One region of the Bacillus mojavensis genome, then DNA from elsewhere that is predicted to be linked to it. Evidence: riboswitches for the same ligand, from Rfam matches in the RefSeq annotation. Region 1 holds a riboswitch; each other region holds the start of a gene.

Region 1 (3,263 bases):
CAAGCAAGGAGCCGACGGCAGAGGATATCGCCAAAGTTCTTGAAGTACCGCACGAAGAAATCGTGTTTGCACTCGACGCCATTCAAGATCCGGTATCTCTTTTTGAACCGATCTACAATGACGGCGGAGATCCGATTTATGTCATGGATCAAATCAGTGATGAACGCAACAAAGATACACAATGGATTGAAGAGCTGGCTTTGAAAGAGGGCATGAGAAGGCTGAACGAGAGGGAAAAAATGATTTTAAGAAAACGGTTCTTCCAAGGAAAAACGCAAATGGAAGTAGCCGAAGAAATCGGGATTTCTCAAGCACAGGTGTCCAGACTGGAAAAGGCAGCAATCAAACAAATGAATAAGAATATTCATCAATAGCATGGACGCGGAAAGCCTTTAAAACAGAAATTGTTTTAAAGGCTTTTCTATTTAGAACGAGCGGTTTACGTTTTCGAAAAAGTAAGGTATCCTAGTCCGTACAAAGTTTTGTGAAAATTAAAACAATTCTTTGATTTGGAAAGAGGAGGACCACAATGATTTTGCAGCTTGACAATGTCTCACTAAGACGGAATGGAAAATGGATACTAAAGGATATTCATTGGAAAGTAGAAGAAAAGGAGAACTGGGTGCTTTACGGATTAAACGGAGCAGGGAAGACCGCGCTGTTAAATATGCTATGCTCTTACTATTTTCCGACAACAGGCGAGATGCAGGTGCTTGGTCATGTATTCGGAAAAACGGAGCTGGGAGATAAACTCAGGCGAAAAATCGGCCTTGTCTCAGCGGGTCTTCAGCAAAAATTGTATCCGGCAGATTCAGCTTTTGAAATTGCTCTGAGCGGGGCATATGCTTCAATTGGCTTGTATGAAACTCCAAGTGCGGATATCAGAGAAAAAGCGATTGCCCTGCTCGAGGACTTAGGAGCCATCGATTATGCTGACCGCCGCTATGAAACTCTTTCTCAAGGAGAGAAACAAAGAGCTTTAATTGCAAGAGCGCTAATGGCTGATCCGGAGCTGCTTATACTGGACGAACCAGTTACAGGACTTGATTTTATTGCCCGGGAAAAACTGTTAGATACGATTACACATATTGCAAGCAGGGAAAATGCGCCGTCTATTCTTTATGTTACGCATCATGCGGAAGAAATTTTGCCGATTTTTGATAAAGCCCTCTTGTTAAAAAAGGGAGAAGTCTTTAGATCAGGACAAATGAAAGACATGCTGACAGACGAATCACTTTCTTCTTTTTTTGATACGCCGATCCGTGTATTATGGAATCAGGATCGTCCGTTTTTAACAAGAGCTGAGACGGTAACAAATGCATAACGACATACGATTCATCCTAGGGGTGCTTTAGAAGCTGAGAGAGACGCTTGTCTCAACCCTTATTGACCTGATCTGGATCATACCAGCGGAGGGAAGCGGTGAAAAAGCGGAGAATGCAGCAGCTTGCACTCTGCTTTCTTTATTAAGCCGTTTCATGAATATGAAACGGCTTTTTTCTATTAAAAATAGGAGCGGATAACATGATTGATCAAGTAGAATCTTTACTAAAAAAAGCGGAAGAACAAAAGGACGAGCTCATTGGGCTTGCGAAAACGCTGATTTCTTTTAAAACACCGGCGCCGCCTGCGAGAAATACAGACAGCATCCAAACATGGATTGCGCAGTTTTTGCGTGAACGGGGATTTTTCATCGACAAATGGGACGTTTATCCTGGAGATCCCAATGTTGTGGGTGTTTTAAAGGGAACAAATACAGCAGCCTATCAAAGTTTAATCATCAATGGGCATGTCGATGTGGCAGAGGTAAGAGAGGACGAGGAATGGGTGCATGAGCCGTTTTGTCCTATTGAGAAAAACGGTTTCTTAATCGGCCGGGGCGCCTCAGATATGAAAGGCGGAATGGCCTGTGTGCTGTTTGCTGTAAAGCTGATTCGTGAAGCAGGCATTGAGCTCCCGGGCGATTTGATTCTGCAATCGGTCATCGGGGAGGAGGTCGGAGAGGCCGGCACGCTTGAATGCTGCAAAAAGGGCTATCACGCAGACTTTGCAGTTGTGGCGGATACGAGCGATATGCATATTCAAGGTCAAGGCGGAGTGATTACAGGCTGGATCGAAATCAAAAGCAGTCAAACGTTTCACGATGGAACAAGACGCAATATGATCCACGCTGGCGGAGGAACATTCGGGGCGAGCGCGATCGAAAAAATGGCAAAAATCATTTCTGGACTCGGTGAGCTTGAGCGCCATTGGGCCATTATGAAACGTTATCCCGGCTTTGCACCCGGTACAAACACAATTAATCCCGCTGTTATAGAAGGAGGCAGACATGCGGCCTTTATAGCGGATGAGTGCCGGCTGTGGATCACAGTCCATTTTTACCCGAATGAAACGCATGAACAAGTGGCAGCGGAAATAGAAGATTACATCAACCGGCTGAGTGATAGTGATATTTGGCTGAGGGAAAACCGTCCTGTCTTTAAATGGGGAGGCTCTTCAATGATTGAGGATAGAGGAGAAATTTTTCCGGCCTTGGAAGTTGATCCGGCTCATCCTGGCGTTTTAGCCCTTACAGCGTCACACGAGGAAATCAAACGCGAACGCCCGGTCGTTGACGTCTCTCAGACCGTAACCGATGGCGGATGGCTTTATAATGCCGGTATCCCAAGCGTGATCTACGGACCTGGCAATTTATATAATGCTCATTCCGTTAATGAGGAGGTATCGATTGAGCAGCTCGTAGATTATACGAAAATCATGCTCACATTCATCCTTAGATGGTGCAGCCGTAAAAAAGAACAATGATCATGAAAATTTCTCCTTGCTGACAAGGTTCAGCCCGCCCGTTCATATACTAGAAAAAAGGACCAAAAAAAGGACGTGATGGGATGATCAGCATTTCAGAATTTCAGGTGAAAGACGTCGTCAATGTCTCTAACGGAAAAAAATTGGGGAGCATCGGAGATATTGATATCAATGTCACTACAGGAAAAATTCAGGCGATTATACTAGGGGGAAATGGAAAAGTTCTCGGTTTTTTTGGAAAGGAAGAGGAAATGGTCATTCCTTGGCGAAATATAGTTAAAATCGGTGAAGATGTCATTTTAGTCCGATTAAGTGAATCCCATGCTTAGCTTTTTTGCCGCTGATTGTCAAATGCCGGAAGTCTGAACTCTTCCGGCACATTTCATTTATGAAATATGCAAATCGGCGCTAAACGAATGCAGAAAGATGTGGTAAAATAAGTGGGAAATTACGCCTTA
Region 2 (3,263 bases), 370 kb from region 1:
TTAAAAAACATCCCGCTCCAGACCCCGCTGGCAACCACGACATAATCCGCATGCATGTCACCGGACGCTGTTTTGACCAAAATGGATTCACCGCCACGTGTCACATCGAAAACAGGAGCATGCTCAAAAATATCCGCACCAAGCGCTTTAGCCGATTTAGCATATGCCTTGCATACAAAATAAGGCTCAACATGAACATCATCCTGAATAAAGCTCGCCCCGTAAATCTCACTGGCCGTATACGGCTCTTTTTCCAGCACTTCTTCTTTTGTATGCCAGCTGACAGAATCCAAATCGTCCATCCGTCTGAGGCGTGACACGTCTTCTTCGGAGAATGCAAGCTTAAACATACCGCCATCATGCCTTCTAATATCGATACCGGATAATGCAAATAGCTCCTCTCCAAGACCTCGGTACATACGCTGACTGTGCATGGCGAAATCAAAAAACGCATCCCGTTCCTCGCACTCGGCATGGGCGCCAAGCATCCCTGCCGCGGCGCTTGTTGTTCTGCCGCCTATTGTTCCGCTTTCAAGCAATGCGGTGTTTTTCTTTTCTTTTGCCAACTGATAAGCGATCGCGGAACCAATAATTCCGCCTCCAATGACAACTGCATCATAATGCCTTTTCATACTGAATCTCCTTTAGCTTGCGGGAATATCGTCTGGCAGCTTCCAAAGGATCATCGGAAGAAAAAATTCCGGACATGACAGCAATACCGTCTGAACCTGCTTGCTTCATTTCTCTTAATTTGGCAGGTGTCATCCCTCCAATTGAAATAACCGGAATCGAGATCCTCTGTTTGATTTCTGAAAGCAAAGACACGCCTCTGCCCTTAAGGCCTTGTTTGCAATCCGTTTCAAACACATGGCCGAACAAAACATAATCAGCATCATCCTTTTCTGCCTGAAGCGCTTCCTCCAGTGAATGCACTGATCGCCCAATGTGCAGGTGAGGAAATCTGGCTCTTACTTGTTTCGGCGAAAAGCTGCAGCTCGGCAGCTGAACACGATGAATATTTGAAAAAAGTGCAATATCAACCCGGCCATTCATCACCAGCTTTTGCTTATCAACACCGCCTTCAGAAATAAGCTCCAGCAGTTTCAAAATGTCAGCCGCCGATTTAGACCGTTCGCGAATATGGATGTAATCAACCTCATCCTGAATGGCTATAATGGATCTCACTAGATCTTCAACCGGCTTGCGGTCATCAGTTATGGCGTGCAGCTCCAAGTCCTTCCACCTCTTTTACGCTGCTGTCTGACCAGCCTTCTTTTCGATAAGCCATTCCCCAGAACTGATATTCATAATAGCTGGAAATAACAAAATTCTCTTTCATCTTGGCACGCACTTCCTCGGTGCTGTTTTCCGCCAACTCATCCAAACGGTTAATTTGTTCTTCCACCTGCTGTCTGAACCAGTCACCACCGTAGGTACCAATCCACTTCTGATAGATCGGATGCCCCGGATCACATGTCAGCAATTTCTCACCAACCTCATAATAAAGCCAATAGCACGGGAGAAGAGCTGCCAAGATTTCTGCAAAATTCCCGCTCAAGACCGAACGGTACATATGAGATGTATAAGAGTAAGCGGTAGGAGATGGCTTAAATGCCTTCTGTTCTTCCTCACTAATTTCCAAAAGATCTGTAAACTCGCGATGAAGCGCCATTTCCGCTTCATATGTACCTTGAGCATGGCTGGCCATGCGTCCCGTTGTGTAAAGGTCCTTCGCATAAGCGGCGCCGAACGATTGCACCTTCGCAAAATGCGTTAAATAATAAGAATCCTGAAGCACGTAGTATTTAAAACGGTCAATCGGAAGAGTTCCGTCACCGATCCCCTGAACAAATGGATGGACAAAGCTGCCTTCCCACCATTCTGCGGCTGCACTGCGGCATTCTTCTGAAAACTTCACACGTCATTCCCCCTGTCTGATAATAAAAAAACCACTTTCCCGCAAGGAAAAGTGGTTTGGAATTGGCATAGTTATATAACACAAATACCGCTCCACTTCCCTACGCAGGTCTGAACCTGTTCAAGTTATGAGGGTCTAAAAGTCACACTTTTATCTCAGCCCTTATAAAGGACACCCCTAGTGGTTTTACGAATACATATTGAATTGTTCTGCACCTCTATATTAACACGAATCCTTATTTGGTCAAGATATTATCCTTCCAATGTTTTCTTAAGATCCGTTACGTACCCGCGTGATCCGGTGACAATTAAGCGGTCTCCGATTTTCAGCCTTGTATCGCCGTGAGGAACGATGCTGTCCACACCTCTGAAAATCCTGACAAAAATCACATCGCCTGTTAAAGGGAATTCACGGAGAATCACGCCGTCGTATTTGCTGTTCTCCATATTAATTTGATACAGCGAAGATTCCTGGTTTGTGAGCAGTTTCATGACGCCAGGCGCTTCTATCAGCGCGCGAAGCAGTGTTTTGGTCGACAGCAAGATGGAAAAGATGCCGATGCCCTGCTCCTTCAATTTCGCTTCGTTCTTCGGTGATCCGGTGCTGGCGATGACTCTTTCTGTCCCCTTTTCTTTGGCGTATAATGCGATGTCCGTATTCATGTCTTCATCCCCTGTCGCCACTACAAGGATATCTGTATCAAATATACCGAGTGATTCAAGGGTTTGATGCTCATAATCAGGAAGCGTTTCAACGGAAAATACTGAGTCTGACAGCTTTTCCTCAGCGTTTTCTTGATAAACGTGCACGACACGCACTTCATACTCACTCTCAGGCAATTCAAGTGTAACAGGCAGTGTCATTTGATTAGCGCCGATAAATGTGATCTTCTTTTTCTCCTCCGGCTGCTCCTGTTTTTTGTACAGCTTTTTAAATCCGACCGGCGTAAAAATGCTTGCAATAACCGCCACCAGCGTAAGCGCTCCTGACATATTCGCACTGATGACATGAAGCTGCTGGCCGATTGTCGCAGCGGCAATCACAAGAGAAAGCGTTGATGTCAGCAGGAAACCAGACGCCAATATTGTGCGGTTATCATACCATTTCTTCAAGTACAGGATAGGAAGAATCTTGCTTACTAACAGTGCCATAAGCAGCAGCGGAATCATCACTAAAATTTTCGGGTCCTGAAAAAGTGTCCAAATATCCAATTTTACGCCGACCATCACAAAGAAAATCGGTATTAAGAACCCATAGCCGAAGGAATCGAGCTGCTGAACCAATTCCTTGTTCGGCGAGAGCAGGGAAACAAGCACGCCCGCTAAGAAAGCGCCGAGTATATTTT
Region 3 (3,263 bases), 1.4 Mb from region 1:
TAATGCGTTAGCTGCAGCACTAAGGGGCGGAAACCCCCTAACACTTAGCACTCATCGTTTACGGCGTGGACTACCAGGGTATCTAATCCTGTTCGCTCCCCACGCTTTCGCTCCTCAGCGTCAGTTACAGACCAGAGAGTCGCCTTCGCCACTGGTGTTCCTCCACATCTCTACGCATTTCACCGCTACACGTGGAATTCCACTCTCCTCTTCTGCACTCAAGTTCCCCAGTTTCCAATGACCCTCCCCGGTTGAGCCGGGGGCTTTCACATCAGACTTAAGGAACCGCCTGCGAGCCCTTTACGCCCAATAATTCCGGACAACGCTTGCCACCTACGTATTACCGCGGCTGCTGGCACGTAGTTAGCCGTGGCTTTCTGGTTAGGTACCGTCAAGGTACCGCCCTATTTGAACGGTACTTGTTCTTCCCTAACAACAGAGCTTTACGATCCGAAAACCTTCATCACTCACGCGGCGTTGCTCCGTCAGACTTTCGTCCATTGCGGAAGATTCCCTACTGCTGCCTCCCGTAGGAGTCTGGGCCGTGTCTCAGTCCCAGTGTGGCCGATCACCCTCTCAGGTCGGCTACGCATCGTTGCCTTGGTGAGCCGTTACCTCACCAACTAGCTAATGCGCCGCGGGTCCATCTGTAAGTGGTAGCCGAAGCCACCTTTTATGTTTGAACCATGCGGTTCAAACAAGCATCCGGTATTAGCCCCGGTTTCCCGGAGTTATCCCAGTCTTACAGGCAGGTTACCCACGTGTTACTCACCCGTCCGCCGCTAACATCAGGGAGCAAGCTCCCATCTGTTCGCTCGACTTGCATGTATTAGGCACGCCGCCAGCGTTCGTCCTGAGCCAGGATCAAACTCTCCGATAAAGTAGTTTGACTGACTACGCACATCGTTGTGCGATTTATTTAAAACTTGAATTAACAGGTACGTTTTGTCTTGTTTAGTTTTCAAAGATCATCACCACTCTCGATGAAGCAGCTTTATTAATATAACATTCAGCTCTCTGATTGTCAACAACTTTTTTTCAAAGTGTTTTGAGGCTTCTTGTTTTGTCTGCTGTTCATCAGCGACGTTTAATAATATAACACCTATAATTATTTATTGCAATAGTTTTTTTAAAAAAATCTATAAAATAATAAAACTGTAATCTTTTTTAATTCTATCTAACTTGTAATGCTTTTTAAAACATATATCTATTAATGAATATTTGCCACAGGCAATATCATCTTGTTGTTTTAACCTTTTTCTTGTATAGTAGAAACGAACTAAATATCCGATAACCACAAGGGGAGCATAAAAGCTGAGAGTGAGCGGTTCCGTTCTGACCCTTTGAACCTGTTAGTTAACGCTGGCGTAGGGATGTGGCAAAGTCAAATGAATTGCAGATTGTAAAGCAGTGCGTGGAACTTTCCTATCCTTCCGCGTGCTGCTTTTTTGTTGTCCTTTTGGATTGTCTATCAATGGAAGGGGATTTTTATGGCTCAACCAAGACAACTGGTTCGTCTTATTGAAATTGCAATCATGACTGCTGCTGCTGTCATTTTAGACATCGTTTCCGGAATGTTCCTCCGTATGCCTCAAGGAGGATCGGTATCCATCATGATGATTCCGATTTTTTTGATTTCATTTCGCTGGGGAGTTAAAGCAGGTCTTACCACCGGTCTATTGACAGGTCTTGTTCAAATTGCGATTGGAAATCTATTTCTTCAGCACCCTGTTCAGCTATTGCTTGATTACATTGCAGCGTTCGCCGCTGTTGGAATAAGCGGCTTTTTCGCTTCCGCTGTCCGCAAATCAGCTTTATCAAAAGCAAAAGGAAAATTGATTGTATCAGTGATTTGCGCAGTTTTTATCGGCAGTTTTCTGCGTTATGCTGCACATGTGATTTCAGGGGCGGTATTTTTCGGCAGCTTTGCACCAAAAGGAACGCCGGTATGGATTTACTCATTAACTTATAATGCTACTTATATGGTTCCATCATTCATCATCTGTGCGATTGTCCTTTGTTTATTGTTCATGACAGCTCCGCGCTTGCTGAAAACTGAAAAAGCTTAATCTAACAACCCCCAGCGGCCGTTCCGCTGGGGGTTGTTTTCTATCTTCTGTTAAGCAGATTTTTTAATGAAGCAAGATCCGGCCAAGCGAATCCTATTTCTTTCAAACTTTCTCCTGCGATTTCAAACCTATCCTGGGCTGCTCTTTCAGGTGAAAACGACTGATAAAATGTAATCGAAGGATTCTCTTCTACGACCCAAACAAACATGCTCGTAAAGCCATGATCAAGCAAAAAATCTGCTCCCTTTGTCAAAAGTGCTCTGCCTGCACCTTGCCGCTGTTTTTCTTCTAAAAGGTAAATGGCATATAACTCACCGTCATAGCCTTTCTGCTCTGTACGAATAGGACCAAAAGATGCAAAGCCGAATACTGAACCTTTATCATCTTCTGCCACAAAAACCCCCTTTAATGAACGGGTTTTCCATTTGGCTTCAAAATCGTTGTAGTTTAAACCATTTAAGTATTCAGCCGAGACAATGCCGCTGTATGTTGTCATCCAGCTGTCAACGTGCACTTTTGCGATGGCCTTTATATCATCTATTCGTGCTTCTCTTATAGTCACCATTCATTCTCTATTCCTTTCCGCAATGGTTATTCAGATTTTTGAACAGGTTTTGTTTCTTTTAATTCATTTGTCAGTTCGTTGATGCTCTGTTTGATGTTGCCTTTTCCTGAAAAGTTCTCAATCATTTCCTTTACGTCGATTCCCGAAGACGCTTTTAAGCTTTCTTGTAAGCTGGACATTAAGTTTGTCGCATAGCTTGTGACTTTGTTGGCGCCGCTTGAATCACCGCTGCCTCCTGTATCAACGACGGTGATCTTATCAATATTTGAAAGCGGTGCTGATACCTGTTTCGCGTATTCCGGAAGCATTTTGACAATCATATCGAAAATTGCAGCCTGACCGTACTGCTCAAAGGCAGCAGCAATTTTTTCTTTCGCTTCCGCTTCAGCAAGACCTTTTAAGCGAATAACCTCGGCCTCTGTCTCACCTTTTGCTTTTTCCGCTTCTGCTTTTGCAAGACCGTCAATTCTGACCCTTTCAGCTTCAGCCTTCGCCATCGCTTCTATGCTGTATTTCTTGGCATCGGCTTGGGCTAGCTGTTTGGCTTTTTCAGCAGCGGCAGATTGCTCAACTGAATAGCGGTCTGCATCCGCTTTTTTCTTTACTTCAGAATCATACTGGCGTTCACG
Region 4 (3,263 bases), 660 kb from region 1:
GCAATGCTGTTCTGAGTTCTGGGCTTGCGGTTTCCGTGATGGCGACAGCATAATTTTTGATACCGGTTTTTACGGAAATTAAGAAATCAAGGGCGAGTGCCGAATCAGCAAGGTCAGGCATGCCTTTTGCGTTTTTCGGGTCTAAGAAATCGTTCAATGATCGTCACCTCCTGTTATTGTCGGAGCCTTTTGATAGTTGCTCTGAAGTTCAGTTACGTCCCGTACAGACTGCTGTACATCCTTCTCCATAAGGGCTCTCAGTTCCTGATCGAACACCAGCCCCTGCATCATTTTTGATTTAAGTAAACATACGGTTTTGAAGTTGAGGATTTCGTGTAAATCAACTGTTTCGTGGTTTGCCAAACGGTCTTGTTCCATTTTTTCGGTCACCTCCTGGTTCAAAGGTATTTTTGCCTTGTCTCATGCTTTTATGCGAAAGTGCTATAATGGATAAAATATTTTCTTGGGAGAGTCGGATGATGAAACAAATTATTGCGATGGGCGGCGGTGGTTTTTCAATGGAACCAGATCATCTGGTTCTTGATCAATTTATCATTAATCAGTCAAAGCAGCCCTCACCTCGCATTTGTTTTCTGCCAACGGCAAGCGGGGATGCAGAGAATTATGTCCAGCGGTTTTATCATGCTTTTCAACAGCTTGATTGTGACCCGTCTCATTTGTCTTTGTTTAAGCCGCCGACAACAGATTTAGCCTCCTTTATCTTGGAGAAAGATGTGATTTATGTCGGCGGAGGTAATACAAGAAATTTACTGGTGCTGTGGAAGGAGTGGGGACTGGATCATATATTAAGAGAAGCTTGGGAGAACGGCACTATTTTGGCGGGACTAAGTGCCGGTGCGATCTGCTGGTTTGAAGAAGGAGTGACGGATTCTGCCGGACAGCTGACCGGCTTGAAAAGCTTAGGTTTTTTGCAAGGCAGTTTTTGTCCTCATTATGATGGGGAGAAGGATCGGAGACCTTCATATCATCGCCTGATATTAGAGAAAGCGTTGAGCAACGGTTATGCGGCGGATGATGGAGCAGCTCTTCACTTTATTGATGATCAGTTTTTTCAGGCTGTAAGTTCAAGATTTCATGCAAATGCGTATGAGGTGTTGCTTCATGAAAATGGTGTCTCTGAAACAGCATTGCCAATTACATATTTGTCTTGAATATGCTGAATATTTTATACATTCCTCTTTTTTTCAGTTTGTTTTTATGATAAGATGAGTGGGAAATTAATAGTTACTAGGGGTGCCCGCTGGCGGGCTGAGAGAGAAGATATGCTTCTTAACCCTTTGGACCTGATCTGGTTCGTACCAGCGTGGGGAAGTAGAGGAATTGTTTTTATTGTTGCCGTATACTGCAATAATATGTTTCTTTCTGACTGTAACCGGGTTCATTCAACTGAATCCGGTTTTTTGTGCTGGTTATGGGCTTGATTTTGTCCTTTCAAACAAAGAGAGGGGAAGGATAAGTAATGCAAAATCATTCAGTGCAGCAAGCCAACATTTCCATTATGTCGAGTTTTTCGGGGAGTAAAAAAGTATATGTAGAGGGTGCATCGCCGGATATTCAAGTGCCGATGAGAGAAATTGAACTTAGTCCGACGACAGGATCATTTGGCGAAGAGGAAAACGCACCGGTTCGTGTCTATGATACAAGCGGACCGTATACGGACCCCGATGTGAAGATTAATATTCAAGAAGGTTTAAAACCGCTCCGCCACAGGTGGATCACTGGGCGCGGCGATGTTGAGGAATACGATGGACGTGCTGTGAAGCCAGAAGACAACGGCTATAAAAAGGCTAACCCTAATGTAAGCTATCCCGGGTTAAAGCGGAAACCGCTGCGGGCGAAAGCGGGCCAAAATGTCACTCAAATGCATTATGCCAAAAAAGGAATCATTACACCTGAGATGGAGTTTATCGCAATTCGTGAGCATGTGTCTCCCGAATTTGTGAGAGATGAGGTAGCCAGCGGCAGGGCGATTATTCCAGCAAATATTAATCATCCAGAAAGTGAACCAATGATTATCGGCCGGAATTTTCATGTGAAAATTAACGCGAATATCGGAAATTCAGCGGTTACGTCTTCGATTGAAGAAGAAGTGGAAAAAATGACGTGGGCGATTCGCTGGGGAGCAGATACGATGATGGATCTTTCCACGGGGAAAGACATTCATACGACGCGTGAATGGATTATCAGAAATTGCCCGGTTCCGGTTGGCACCGTGCCGATCTATCAGGCGCTTGAAAAAGTAAACGGTGTAGCGGAGGATTTAACGTGGGAAATCTACCGTGACACGCTGATTGAGCAGGCTGAACAGGGTGTGGATTATTTCACGATTCATGCGGGTGTTTTGCTGCGATATGTACCGCTAACCGCCAAACGGACAACGGGAATTGTGTCACGCGGAGGAGCGATTATGGCACAGTGGTGTCTGGCTCATCATCAGGAAAGCTTTCTATATACTCATTTTGAAGAAATCTGTGAAATTATGAAAACGTATGATATTGCCTTTTCTCTTGGAGACGGGCTTCGCCCAGGGTCAATTGCCGATGCAAATGACGAAGCGCAGTTTGCTGAATTAGAGACGCTCGGAGAACTCACGCAAATTGCCTGGAAGCATGATGTTCAGGTGATGATTGAGGGGCCTGGTCATGTGCCGATGCATAAAATTAAGGAGAACGTCGATAAACAAATGGAAATCTGTAAAGAAGCGCCTTTTTACACGCTAGGGCCGCTGACGACGGATATTGCACCGGGCTATGACCACATTACATCAGCGATCGGAGCGGCGATGATCGGCTGGTATGGAACGGCCATGCTTTGTTATGTGACGCCGAAGGAGCATCTAGGGCTGCCAAACCGTGAAGATGTGCGGGAAGGGGTTATTACATACAAAATTGCGGCGCATGCGGCTGATCTTGCAAAAGGGCATCCGGGAGCGCAAATACGAGATGACGCTTTATCAAAAGCCCGCTTTGAATTCCGCTGGCGCGACCAATTTAACCTGTCGCTTGATCCGGAAAGAGCACTTGAATATCATGATGAGACACTGCCTGCCGAAGGGGCGAAAACGGCTCATTTCTGTTCGATGTGCGGGCCGAAATTTTGCAGCATGAGAATTTCTCAGGATATCCGTGATTATGCCAAAGACAAAGAGCTCAATGAGTGGGATGCCATTCAAGAGGGTATGAAAGAAAAAGCTGAGGAATTTGTAAAACAAGGCAGCAAACTTTATAAGTAACAGTATACAA

What was found. Region 1 has a riboswitch for thiamine pyrophosphate ahead of HC660_RS08365 (acetylornithine deacetylase). Riboswitches for the same ligand answer to the same signal wherever they lie in the genome.
Region 2: linked by a shared signal. The riboswitch ahead of tenA (thiaminase II) and the one ahead of HC660_RS08365 (acetylornithine deacetylase) in region 1 are both predicted to bind thiamine pyrophosphate.
Region 3: linked by a shared signal. The riboswitch ahead of thiT (energy-coupled thiamine transporter ThiT) and the one ahead of HC660_RS08365 (acetylornithine deacetylase) in region 1 are both predicted to bind thiamine pyrophosphate.
Region 4: linked by a shared signal. The riboswitch ahead of thiC (phosphomethylpyrimidine synthase ThiC) and the one ahead of HC660_RS08365 (acetylornithine deacetylase) in region 1 are both predicted to bind thiamine pyrophosphate.

The regions. Positions count from the first base shown of each region.
Region 1 is NZ_CP051464.1:1,610,117-1,613,379, forward strand. It holds gene sigG (RNA polymerase sporulation sigma factor SigG) at 1-374, shown strand, start outside; gene HC660_RS08360 (ABC transporter ATP-binding protein) at 530-1,324, shown strand; TPP riboswitch at 1,333-1,435, shown strand; gene HC660_RS08365 (acetylornithine deacetylase) at 1,525-2,805, shown strand; gene HC660_RS08370 (YlmC/YmxH family sporulation protein) at 2,889-3,134, shown strand.
Region 2 is NZ_CP051464.1:1,244,845-1,248,107, reverse strand. It holds gene thiO (glycine oxidase ThiO) at 1-632, opposite strand, end outside; gene tenI (thiazole tautomerase TenI) at 616-1,233, opposite strand; gene tenA (thiaminase II) at 1,211-1,918, opposite strand; TPP riboswitch at 1,999-2,107, opposite strand; gene HC660_RS06395 (monovalent cation:proton antiporter family protein) at 2,170-3,263, opposite strand, start outside.
Region 3 is NZ_CP051464.1:2,963,655-2,966,917, forward strand. It holds rRNA gene HC660_RS15585 (16S ribosomal RNA) at 1-880, opposite strand, end outside; TPP riboswitch at 1,290-1,391, shown strand; gene thiT (energy-coupled thiamine transporter ThiT) at 1,491-2,069, shown strand; gene HC660_RS15595 (GNAT family N-acetyltransferase) at 2,110-2,634, opposite strand; gene floT (flotillin lipid rafts scaffold protein FloT) at 2,661-3,263, opposite strand, start outside.
Region 4 is NZ_CP051464.1:955,089-958,351, forward strand. It holds gene HC660_RS04910 (spore coat protein) at 1-157, opposite strand, end outside; gene HC660_RS04915 (spore coat protein) at 154-378, opposite strand; gene HC660_RS04920 (Type 1 glutamine amidotransferase-like domain-containing protein) at 480-1,172, shown strand; TPP riboswitch at 1,241-1,348, shown strand; gene thiC (phosphomethylpyrimidine synthase ThiC) at 1,481-3,253, shown strand.